Regions from separate parts of the Yersinia alsatica genome, predicted to be linked through region 2. Evidence: predicted binding sites of a transcription regulator. Region 2 holds the regulator's gene; the other holds the start of a gene.

Region 1 (4,528 bases), 420 kb from region 2:
TCCCAGCAGCTACCTTTGGCAATAGAAAGTGCCGAGCAGCATCTCCAAAATGGTCGTGAATTTCTCATGTGCGCTTGCCGCAGCGATGATTTCGAACCCACCTATATATCCCCAACCCGAGAAAGCTGGTTACCCGCTATCAAGGCATCCAGTGCCATTCCAGGACTGTATCGCCAAGGCGTTGATTTAGATGGCGTAAGTTATCAAGATGGCGGTATCAGTGACGCTATTCCCGTCGAAGAAGCTTATCGACGTGGAGCGGATACCATTGTGGTTATCCGCACTGTTCCTTCTCAGGCTTATTATACGCCGCAATGGATGAAGCGGATGGAACACTGGCTGAGTGAAAGTAGCTTGCAGCAACTGGTGCGCATTATGCAGCAACATGAGCAGAGCTATCATCGCATTCAGCAATTTATTGAGAAGCCACCGGGTGATCTACGTATTTTCGAAATTTTCCCTCCTAAGCCCCTCGCCAGTAATGCGTTGGGTAGCCGGGTTGCGGCACTAAATCGTGATTATCATCTAGGTCGCCGTTGTGGCCGCTATTTCCTGGCAACGGTCGGTCACTGGTTACTGCCAAAGGATTCGTTGGAACTCTCTGATATCAGAGGTGAGAAAAGCACAATTTCTCTCTCTCGCCGATTGATCCAACCACAAGATATTAATCAGCCAGACGATATGGCCGACTTAATTGATGCCGATGATTCTTCTTTTGATATCAATCAATCGCCAGATATCATCACACCGGTTGATGCAGTAAAGGCTGCGGAAAGTCACCTTCCCCCTCAGATGACTGTGGCAGACAGCGGGCTGATTATTCCGGCATCGACACGGGGCAAAAAGAAATCGCTGCCAGGAGAGATTATCTTGCCTGCGGGGGCGGAGAAAACTAAAGGCGATACGGCATAATGGTACAGACTTGTGGGCAGATGCCGTGTTTTTCCGACTCACTCTATTTTGTTGATACGCATTGTCATTTTGATTTCCCGCCATTCAGTGGCGCGGAAACTGCCAGTTTAGCGCGTGCGGCACAGGCGAATGTCCGGCAAATTATTGTGCCAGCGGTCAGTGCCGATTACTTTCCTCGCATTGTTGATTTGGCGGCAAATTATCCGCAGCTCTTTGCCGCACTTGGCCTGCATCCGCTCTATATTGCGCAACATCAAACCGCTGACTTAGCCATATTGGCCGCATCGTTGGCGGATAAAACTGACAAACTGATTGCTGTGGGGGAGATTGGTCTGGATCTCTATATGGATGAGCCGCAGCTATCACGCCAACTTGCTTTATTGCACGCCCAATTGAAGCTCGCTAGGCAACATGACCTGCCAGTTATATTGCATTCACGCCGCTCACACGATCAACTGGCCGCCGCATTGCGTAAAGCCGCGTTGCCACGCACCGGCGTGGTACATGGTTTTGCCGGGAGTTTAGCGCAAGCGCAGGCATTCATTCGCTTGGGTTATTACATCGGCGTGGGTGGAACCATCACTTATCAGCGGGCGCAGAAAACCCGAAATGTGATGGCGACATTGCCGTTATCAGCATTATTACTCGAAACAGATGCTCCAGATATGCCACTTGCCGGTTTTCAGGGCCAACCCAATCGGCCTGAGCGGGCGGCAAATGTGTTTGATGTACTCTGCGAATTACGTCCTGAAGCGCCACAGGAGATTGCGGCTCAGTTATTAGAAAATAGCCAGCGCTTATTCCGACTACCTCCGGTCAAGAAATTCACCTCGTAGATCCTAAGCCACAATATACAAAACAGGCTAATAGTTAGCTTGCTTCCACTTTGCCTCTCGCTTTAATGTGACTGCCATCACATTAACTGTCTTACAGTTGCTTCCAGTTGTGTTTATTTGTGACAGAGATTGTTTGATAGCGAGATCATGCCGGTATAATCCCCCCCACAAACATTATTTAAATATAAATCATTAACAGGATTATCGACATGCTCATGAGTTTAGTCGGGATGGCAGTACTGATATTAATAGCCGTACTTCTTTCCAGTAATTTTAGGGCGATCAATATCCGCACTGTGGCTGGGGCCTTTATTCTCCAGGTGGGGGTTGGCGCACTGGTATTATATGTGCCAATTGGCCGTCGTATTCTGGGTGGTATGTCTCAAGGGGTAGCGAACGTTATTGCTTATGGTAATGACGGTATTTCATTTATGTTTGGCGGTTTAGTTTCCGACAAAATGTTTGAAGTCTTTGGCGGCGGTGGTTTTGTATTTGCGCTGCGAGTCTTGCCCGTCATCGTATTTTTCTCTTCATTAATTGCCGTTTTATATTACCTCGGCGTGATGCAGCTGGTTATTCGGGTATTAGGCGGCGGGCTGCAAAAGCTGTTGGGGACATCGCGTACCGAATCCCTCTCTGCAACTGCCAATATCTTTGTTGGGCAAACAGAGGCTCCATTGGTGGTGCGTCCTTATATCGCTACCATGACCCAATCTGAATTGTTCGCTGTCATGTGTGGTGGTTTAGCCTCGGTTGCCGGTTCAGTATTGGCCGGTTATGCGCAGATGGGCGTACCGCTGGAGTACCTGATTGCGGCTTCCTTTATGGCGGCACCCGGTGGGTTACTGTTCGCTAAATTGATGGTGCCAGAGACTGAAAAAACCCATGATACCGTCGATGCTACCACTCTGATTGCTGAAGATGAGCGCCCGGCTAACGTTATTGATGCAGCGGCATCTGGCGCGGCGTCCGGTATGCAACTGGCGTTGAATGTCGGGGCGATGTTATTAGCCTTTATCGCATTGATTGCATTGCTCAATGGTATTCTGGGTGGTATTGGCGGCTGGTTCGATTACCCACAACTCTCGATGGAACTGATTCTGGGCTGGGTGTTCTCACCTATTGCTTATCTGATCGGCATTCCATGGAGTGAGGCGATGGTGGCAGGTTCCTTTATCGGCCAGAAAATCATCGTGAACGAATTTGTGGCATTTATGAACTTCGGTCAGTATCTCCAGTCCGAAGAGCTAGTTAGAGCGGCTGGTTTGCAGGTGCTATCTGAACATTCTAAAGCCATAATCTCCTTCGCATTGTGTGGCTTTGCCAACTTGTCGTCTGTTGCCATTTTGTTGGGTGGACTCGGCAGTATGGCGCCTGGTCGGCGCCATGACATCGCGCGCTTTGGTCTGAAAGCGGTGGCCGCAGGGACATTATCGAATTTGATGAGCGCCACTATTGCCGGCTTCTTCTTGGCTCTCTGATTAGACTAATTTACTGGATATTATTCATTAATAAGTAGGGACGTTGGGCAGTGCTCATCACCGTCACATACTGTGTGTATGCTGCGGTTCTGGTGCGCTGCCCGCCCCAAACTATCGGCGCGACTAACGCCTAATTGTCTTGTGGCTCATGCCAATAATCAGGTGGATTCCTGCCTATAAGCTATTCTTGATGCGAGTGGGCATTTATTGTCAGTAGGGCATAAATCAGGTTATTTTGTGACTTTAATCACATATAATTTAGTCTCGTTACAAGTTACTATTGATTAGTGTGAATCTGAACACATCTCATGGCTGTGTAACGTGTTCAAATAGAGTTATGAGTTAGTGCGGTGAGATGGATCTCAATTGCTACCCAGGGTGTTATCCGTGGGGCTATCTTCAAGGAACCAAGTCCGCTCGCCAACGTATTGAGCTTAATTACCAGAGAGACCAAGCCGGTCTCTTTGCCCGCTCATAAATAAATGCTCAGTTTTGGCAATGTGCCGAAGCTGAAAAGTGTTGGAGAGTTTTATGACCGATTTAACCGCCTGCGCGAATCTGAATGATTATGCCAAACGCGCGCTGAGTTTAATGGATTTAACTACCCTGAATGACGATGATACCGACGATAAAGTCATCGCTTTGTGTCATCAGGCTAAAAGTCCTGCTGGCAATACTGCGGCAGTCTGTATTTATCCTCGCTTTATTCCTATTGCTCGTAAGACATTACGTGAGCAGGGGACACCTGAGATCCGTATTGCAACGGTGACCAACTTCCCACATGGCAATGATGATATTGCTATTGCACTGGCTGAAACCCGTGCGGCGATTGCTTATGGTGCCGACGAAGTGGATGTGGTTTTCCCTTATCGCGCCTTAATGGCTGGTAACGATAAAGTGGGCTTCGAATTAGTGAAAGTGTGCAAAGAAGCCTGCGCTGCCGCGAATGTGTTATTGAAAGTGATTATTGAATCGGGTGAATTAAAACAAGAACATTTAATTCGTCAGGCTTCCGAGATTGCTATCAAAGCGGGGGCTGATTTCATTAAAACCTCTACCGGTAAAGTGCCGGTCAATGCCACGCTGGAAAGTGCCGACATCATGATGCGCACTATTCGTGACTTAGGTGTGGAGAAAACCGTCGGCTTCAAACCGGCGGGGGGCGTACGCACCGCTGAAGATGCCGCACAGTTCTTGCAACTGGCCGATAAACTGATGGGTGAAGGCTGGGCTGATGCTTGCCATTTCCGTTTTGGTGCCTCCAGTCTGTTAGGCAGCTTGTTGACAACACTGGGTCAT
Region 2 (4,528 bases):
TGTTGCTGCCAGGCCAACGATGAAACCGTGTGCATCACACTGAGGTGCGACAAGATTCGACGTAAATTACGTTCCAGCTCAGAGAGTTGGGTATCAGCATCGACATCGGGCATTTGGACAAAATCGTTATTCCCCTCACTGTTATCCGACTCCAGCCGCTGCTGACATTGCTGAATGGCAATCTCACATAACTGCAAGTAATCCTGCGCCTGTTTAATGCTCATCTGGCTATGACCATGTTCAGCCGTGGTGGTTGCTTCTGTTAACGGATGTTCTCGCGTCAGGATCGTCATTTCATTGATATGTCCGACAACAAGTTCGCTATGAGTGGCCCAAAGCCGCATATCAGCCAAGTATTTGGAGTTAAATCCCGGTTCTTGCATGGCCTGGTTCAGTGAACTTAGCACCGCATTACTGGCTTTATTGACCTGAAGCCGTTCATAGGCCAGTTGCCCAATATTCGGGTCAGGGGTCAGCAACAATTGTAGGATTTTCTGGTATTTCTCCAATGCCTGATGGGCATTTTTACGCAGCAGGCCGCTTTGCCACTGAGGCCACAACCACAGGGCGCTGGCAAAGGCCAAAGCACAGCCTATCAAGGTGTCGAGCAAACGCGGAACTAAGAAGTCAGCCCCTTCGCCGGTCAATAACTGCAAGATATACACCGCAGTAATCGTTCTGCCGATTACGGATAAACCGTAGTTTTTGCGCTGTACCAGACTGGCGAGCAAAGTGATGAGCAACATAATGCTCAATGTCGTCCCTTCCGGCATCTGTAAGTGCAATAAACCCGCCGCCAATATCAGCCCAATTAAAGTCCCCATGGCACGGTGATGAATACGTATCTTGGTGGCGTTATACCCGTTTTGCGTGACCAGCATCACGGTGAGTAAGATCCAGTAAGGTTTAGGTAAGTGGATCAGAGTACCGATGTAGCTCCCTGCGGCCAACGTCACCCCCATGCGGGCGGCATCGCGCAATGGACTGGATTTAAACGATAAATAGCTGACGAATGCTGGCCAGAGAGGTTGGGATAACTGACTGGCCATCAAGTCGCGGTCATATTGCGGACGGCGGTCACTCAGGATCTGGGTAACATGGCTGATGTGGTAATAGCAGAATTGCGCAACCGAATTGTCTGGATGCTGTTGGGCAATTTCTTCGAGTTCGACGAGTGCATCGCCAGCACTGAAATGTTCTTTCGCGCGGTGGTGGTAGAGAATATCGTCGGCAATGGTGCGCATCTGGGCCGAGATATTATCCATATTGCGGTGAAGCACCGTAATTATCGGGCTCTGGTCAATCAGCTCTTGCACTTTTTCTGGCTGATTGAGTGCCGCAGTAATGTGCTCCTGCAAATCGAGTGCCATCTGGAACAAGCCCACTAGCCGCTTTTGCTCAGTTTTAGTGGCATTCGATAACAAGTTAAATTGTTGATAAAGCTGATTAATTTTATCCATTATAGCTTGTTGCCTGTCGAGCAATGGCGGCATGGCTTTTTCTGGCTCAAGATGCTGGTCAAACAAACTGTATTTAGCATCGCAATAATCAGCCAGTAAACGATAAAGCTGGCTCAGAGGCTCGCGGATGGGTTGGTCTTTACAGAGCCGGAACCAGATCCAGGTAAAACCACCGTACCAGAGGGTCCCCACCGCACACATCAATGGTGCCTGCCAAATAGGTGCGCGCCCTACCATGCTGAGGCTGAATATGGCGGCGATCAGTGCGGCAGGTAACATGCGGCCATTGAGCGGGCTAATAGCACCAGAGACTCCGAGAGTGAGCGCCAACCCCAACATCACCCAAGGTAACGGAATATCCCACATCAGCAACTGCTGGGTTAGGAAGCTACTCAGGGTAAAAATGGTGCCGCCAATAATCAGGCGTCGGAAAAAATGTTGGTGTGGAGTATCTAGCGCGGCAATATTGCAGCATGCGGGTATCAGGGAGAACATTAATCCCAGCCGCAAATCGCCAATGGCAAAGCCCAATGCTGCGGGCAGGCAGAGAACCAATGTTTGGCGGAGTGCATAGTTAACTTCAGGATGATAAATAAGCCGTTGCCACTTCATGTAGGCCCCAGAAATTTATTAATCACACAAGCGAAGAAAACCAGTGCCGAGGGTAATCGGCACTGGTTTATGGGGAATTAACGGGTGCCGTAAACGACAATCGTTTTACCGTGTGCGGAGATCAGGTTTTGATCTTCCAGCATTTTTAGTATGCGCCCCACAGTTTCGCGGGAGCAGCCAACTATTTGACCAATTTCCTGGCGGGTAATTTTAATCTGCATCCCATCTGGGTGGGTCATGGCATCAGGTTGTTTTGCCAGATTAAGCAGCGTTTGTGCAATGCGCCCAGTTACATCAAGGAAGGCGAGGTTACCCACTTTCTCTGATGTAATTTGTAGGCGGCTCGCCATTTGTGAAGACAGGCGCATCAAGATATCTGGATTTACCTGAATCAGCTGACGGAATTTTTTGTAAGAAATTTCAGCCACTTCACAGGCGGTTTTTGCTCTGACCCAGGCACTACGTTCTTGGCCTTCTTCAAATAATCCAAGCTCGCCGATGAAATCCCCTTGGTTTAGATAGGAGAGAATCATCTCTTTACCTTCTTCATCTTTGATAAGCACCGCAACGGAGCCTTTCACGATGTAGTAAAGCGTTTCGGCCTTTTCACCTTGGTGAATTAGCGTACTCTTCGATGGATATTTGTGGATATGGCAATGAGACAGGAACCATTCGAGAGTCGGGTCTGTTTGTGGCTTGCCGAGAACCATTCGCTGTTATCCTCTGTTGTTATCGCTGCCTAACTTAACAGGGCTCAGAGTTCCCTGCACGGCGTGCTTATAAAATACACTTTCTCTTAGCATATTAATTTGCTCAACTGCCGAAAGGTATAGCCAAGATACGTACCGGATAGAAACCCTTCACTGAGTATTGATCACTACCCCATTTAATTCTAGAAACAACACTTTCGGTTCTGTTTGTAGCACAGGATGAAGCTACTGTCTTGTGTTGTATCGCTTCAGCATGATGAACATCGGGTTACATTGCCAGTTTGTAAATGAAAGGGTAGTCTGAATCAGAAAATTTAACCGGGAGCAAGAGTTATGCAGGCACGTGTAAAGTGGGTTGAAGGACTGACATTTTTGGGTGAATCCGCATCAGGTCATCAAGTTTTGATGGATGGTAATGCCGGAGACAAAGCACCAAGCCCAATGGAAATGCTATTAATGTCAGCAGGCGGCTGTAGTGCCATTGATGTCGTGTCTATTTTGCAAAAAGGGCGTAACGATGTGCGCGATTGCGAAGTGACGTTAACTTCACAGCGCCGGGAAGAGGCTCCGCGCTTGTTTACGCAAATCAACCTGCACTTTATTGTCAGTGGCAAAGGTTTGACCGACAAAATTGTTGAGCGGGCGGTTGAGCTGTCAGCTGAAAAATATTGCTCGGTTTCTTTGATGTTGGGGAAAGCGGCCAAGATTACCCACAGTTTTGAAATCCGCGAAATCGCGTAAGCAAACTCTACGTACTTGAAGCTGCGGAGATATTGGTTGCCACTTCAAGTACGTAGAAGATTAAATAATTTTCTTACCTTCCAACAGTTGCTGAACCAGCGGAGCCATGATCAGCTCCATTGCCAGCCCCATCTTGCCGCCGGGCACCACCAACGTATTGATATTTGATATAAACGACCCTTGCAGCATTGCCAGCAAGTAAGGGAAATCGATTTGATCCAAGCCTCTAAAATGAATAACAACGAAGCTTTCATCCAGCGATGGGATTGCTTTGGCGGCAAAAGGGTTGGAAGTGTCGACAGTGGGCACGCGCTGGAAGTTAATATGGGTACGCGAGAATTGGGGCGTAATGTAATTGATATAGTCGTCCATGGAGCGCACCACCGAATCCATCACCGCCTCACGAGAATGACCACGTTCGCCAGTATCCCGCACCAGTTTTTGAATCCACTCCAGATTGACTATTGGCACCACGCCGACCAGTAAATCCACATGTTTCGCCACATCATGATGCTCGGTCACGACACCGCCGTGCAGACCTTCATAAAACAGCACGTCGGTGGGTTCTGGCAGGGCCTCCCACGGGGTGAAAGTGCCGGGAATCTGGTTATAGGGCACCGCTTCATCATAGGTGTGCAAATACTTACGTGAGCGTCCGGTACCCAACGCGCCATATTGCGAAACACTCTCTTCTAACTGACCAAAATCATTGGCCTCTGGGCCAAAATAGCTAATATGCCGACCTTGATCCCGGGCCTTACGGATAGCGGCATCCATTTCGGGGCGGGTGTAGCGATGGAAGCTGTCACCTTCAATTTGCGCCGCGCGGATATTCAATTGCTGAAAAATCTTGCGAAACGCCAGGCTGGTGGTTGTCGTCCCTGCGCCACTTGAGCCGGTAACGGCTATAACCGGATGTTTAGTTGACATATTAGCTGTAACTCCATGGGGTTAGTTAACTCAGTGGACGGGCTGAAATTGCCTGTTTTTTTATGGTTAATGGTT

Evidence for each region. The regulator CRP, encoded in region 2, controls carbon source genes, mostly activating them, when cyclic AMP is high. The targets are predictions, from matches to a motif close to ATGTGANNNNNNTCACAT.
Region 1: N0H69_RS03110 (NupC/NupG family nucleoside CNT transporter) is a predicted target of CRP. The motif match lies at 1,814-1,831, and genes of this name have one in related genera.

Annotation. Positions count from the first base shown of each region.
Region 1 is NZ_CP104006.1:695,798-700,325, forward strand. Features, by position in the region: gene N0H69_RS03100 (patatin-like phospholipase family protein) at 1-912, shown strand, start outside; gene N0H69_RS03105 (TatD family hydrolase) at 912-1,748, shown strand; gene N0H69_RS03110 (NupC/NupG family nucleoside CNT transporter) at 1,958-3,229, shown strand; gene deoC (deoxyribose-phosphate aldolase) at 3,761-4,528, shown strand, end outside.
Region 2 is NZ_CP104006.1:273,617-278,144, forward strand. Features, by position in the region: gene N0H69_RS01090 (YccS/YhfK family putative transporter) at 1-2,072, opposite strand, end outside; gene crp (cAMP-activated global transcriptional regulator CRP) at 2,150-2,782, opposite strand; gene N0H69_RS01100 (OsmC family protein) at 3,116-3,523, shown strand; gene N0H69_RS01105 (phosphoribulokinase) at 3,584-4,453, opposite strand.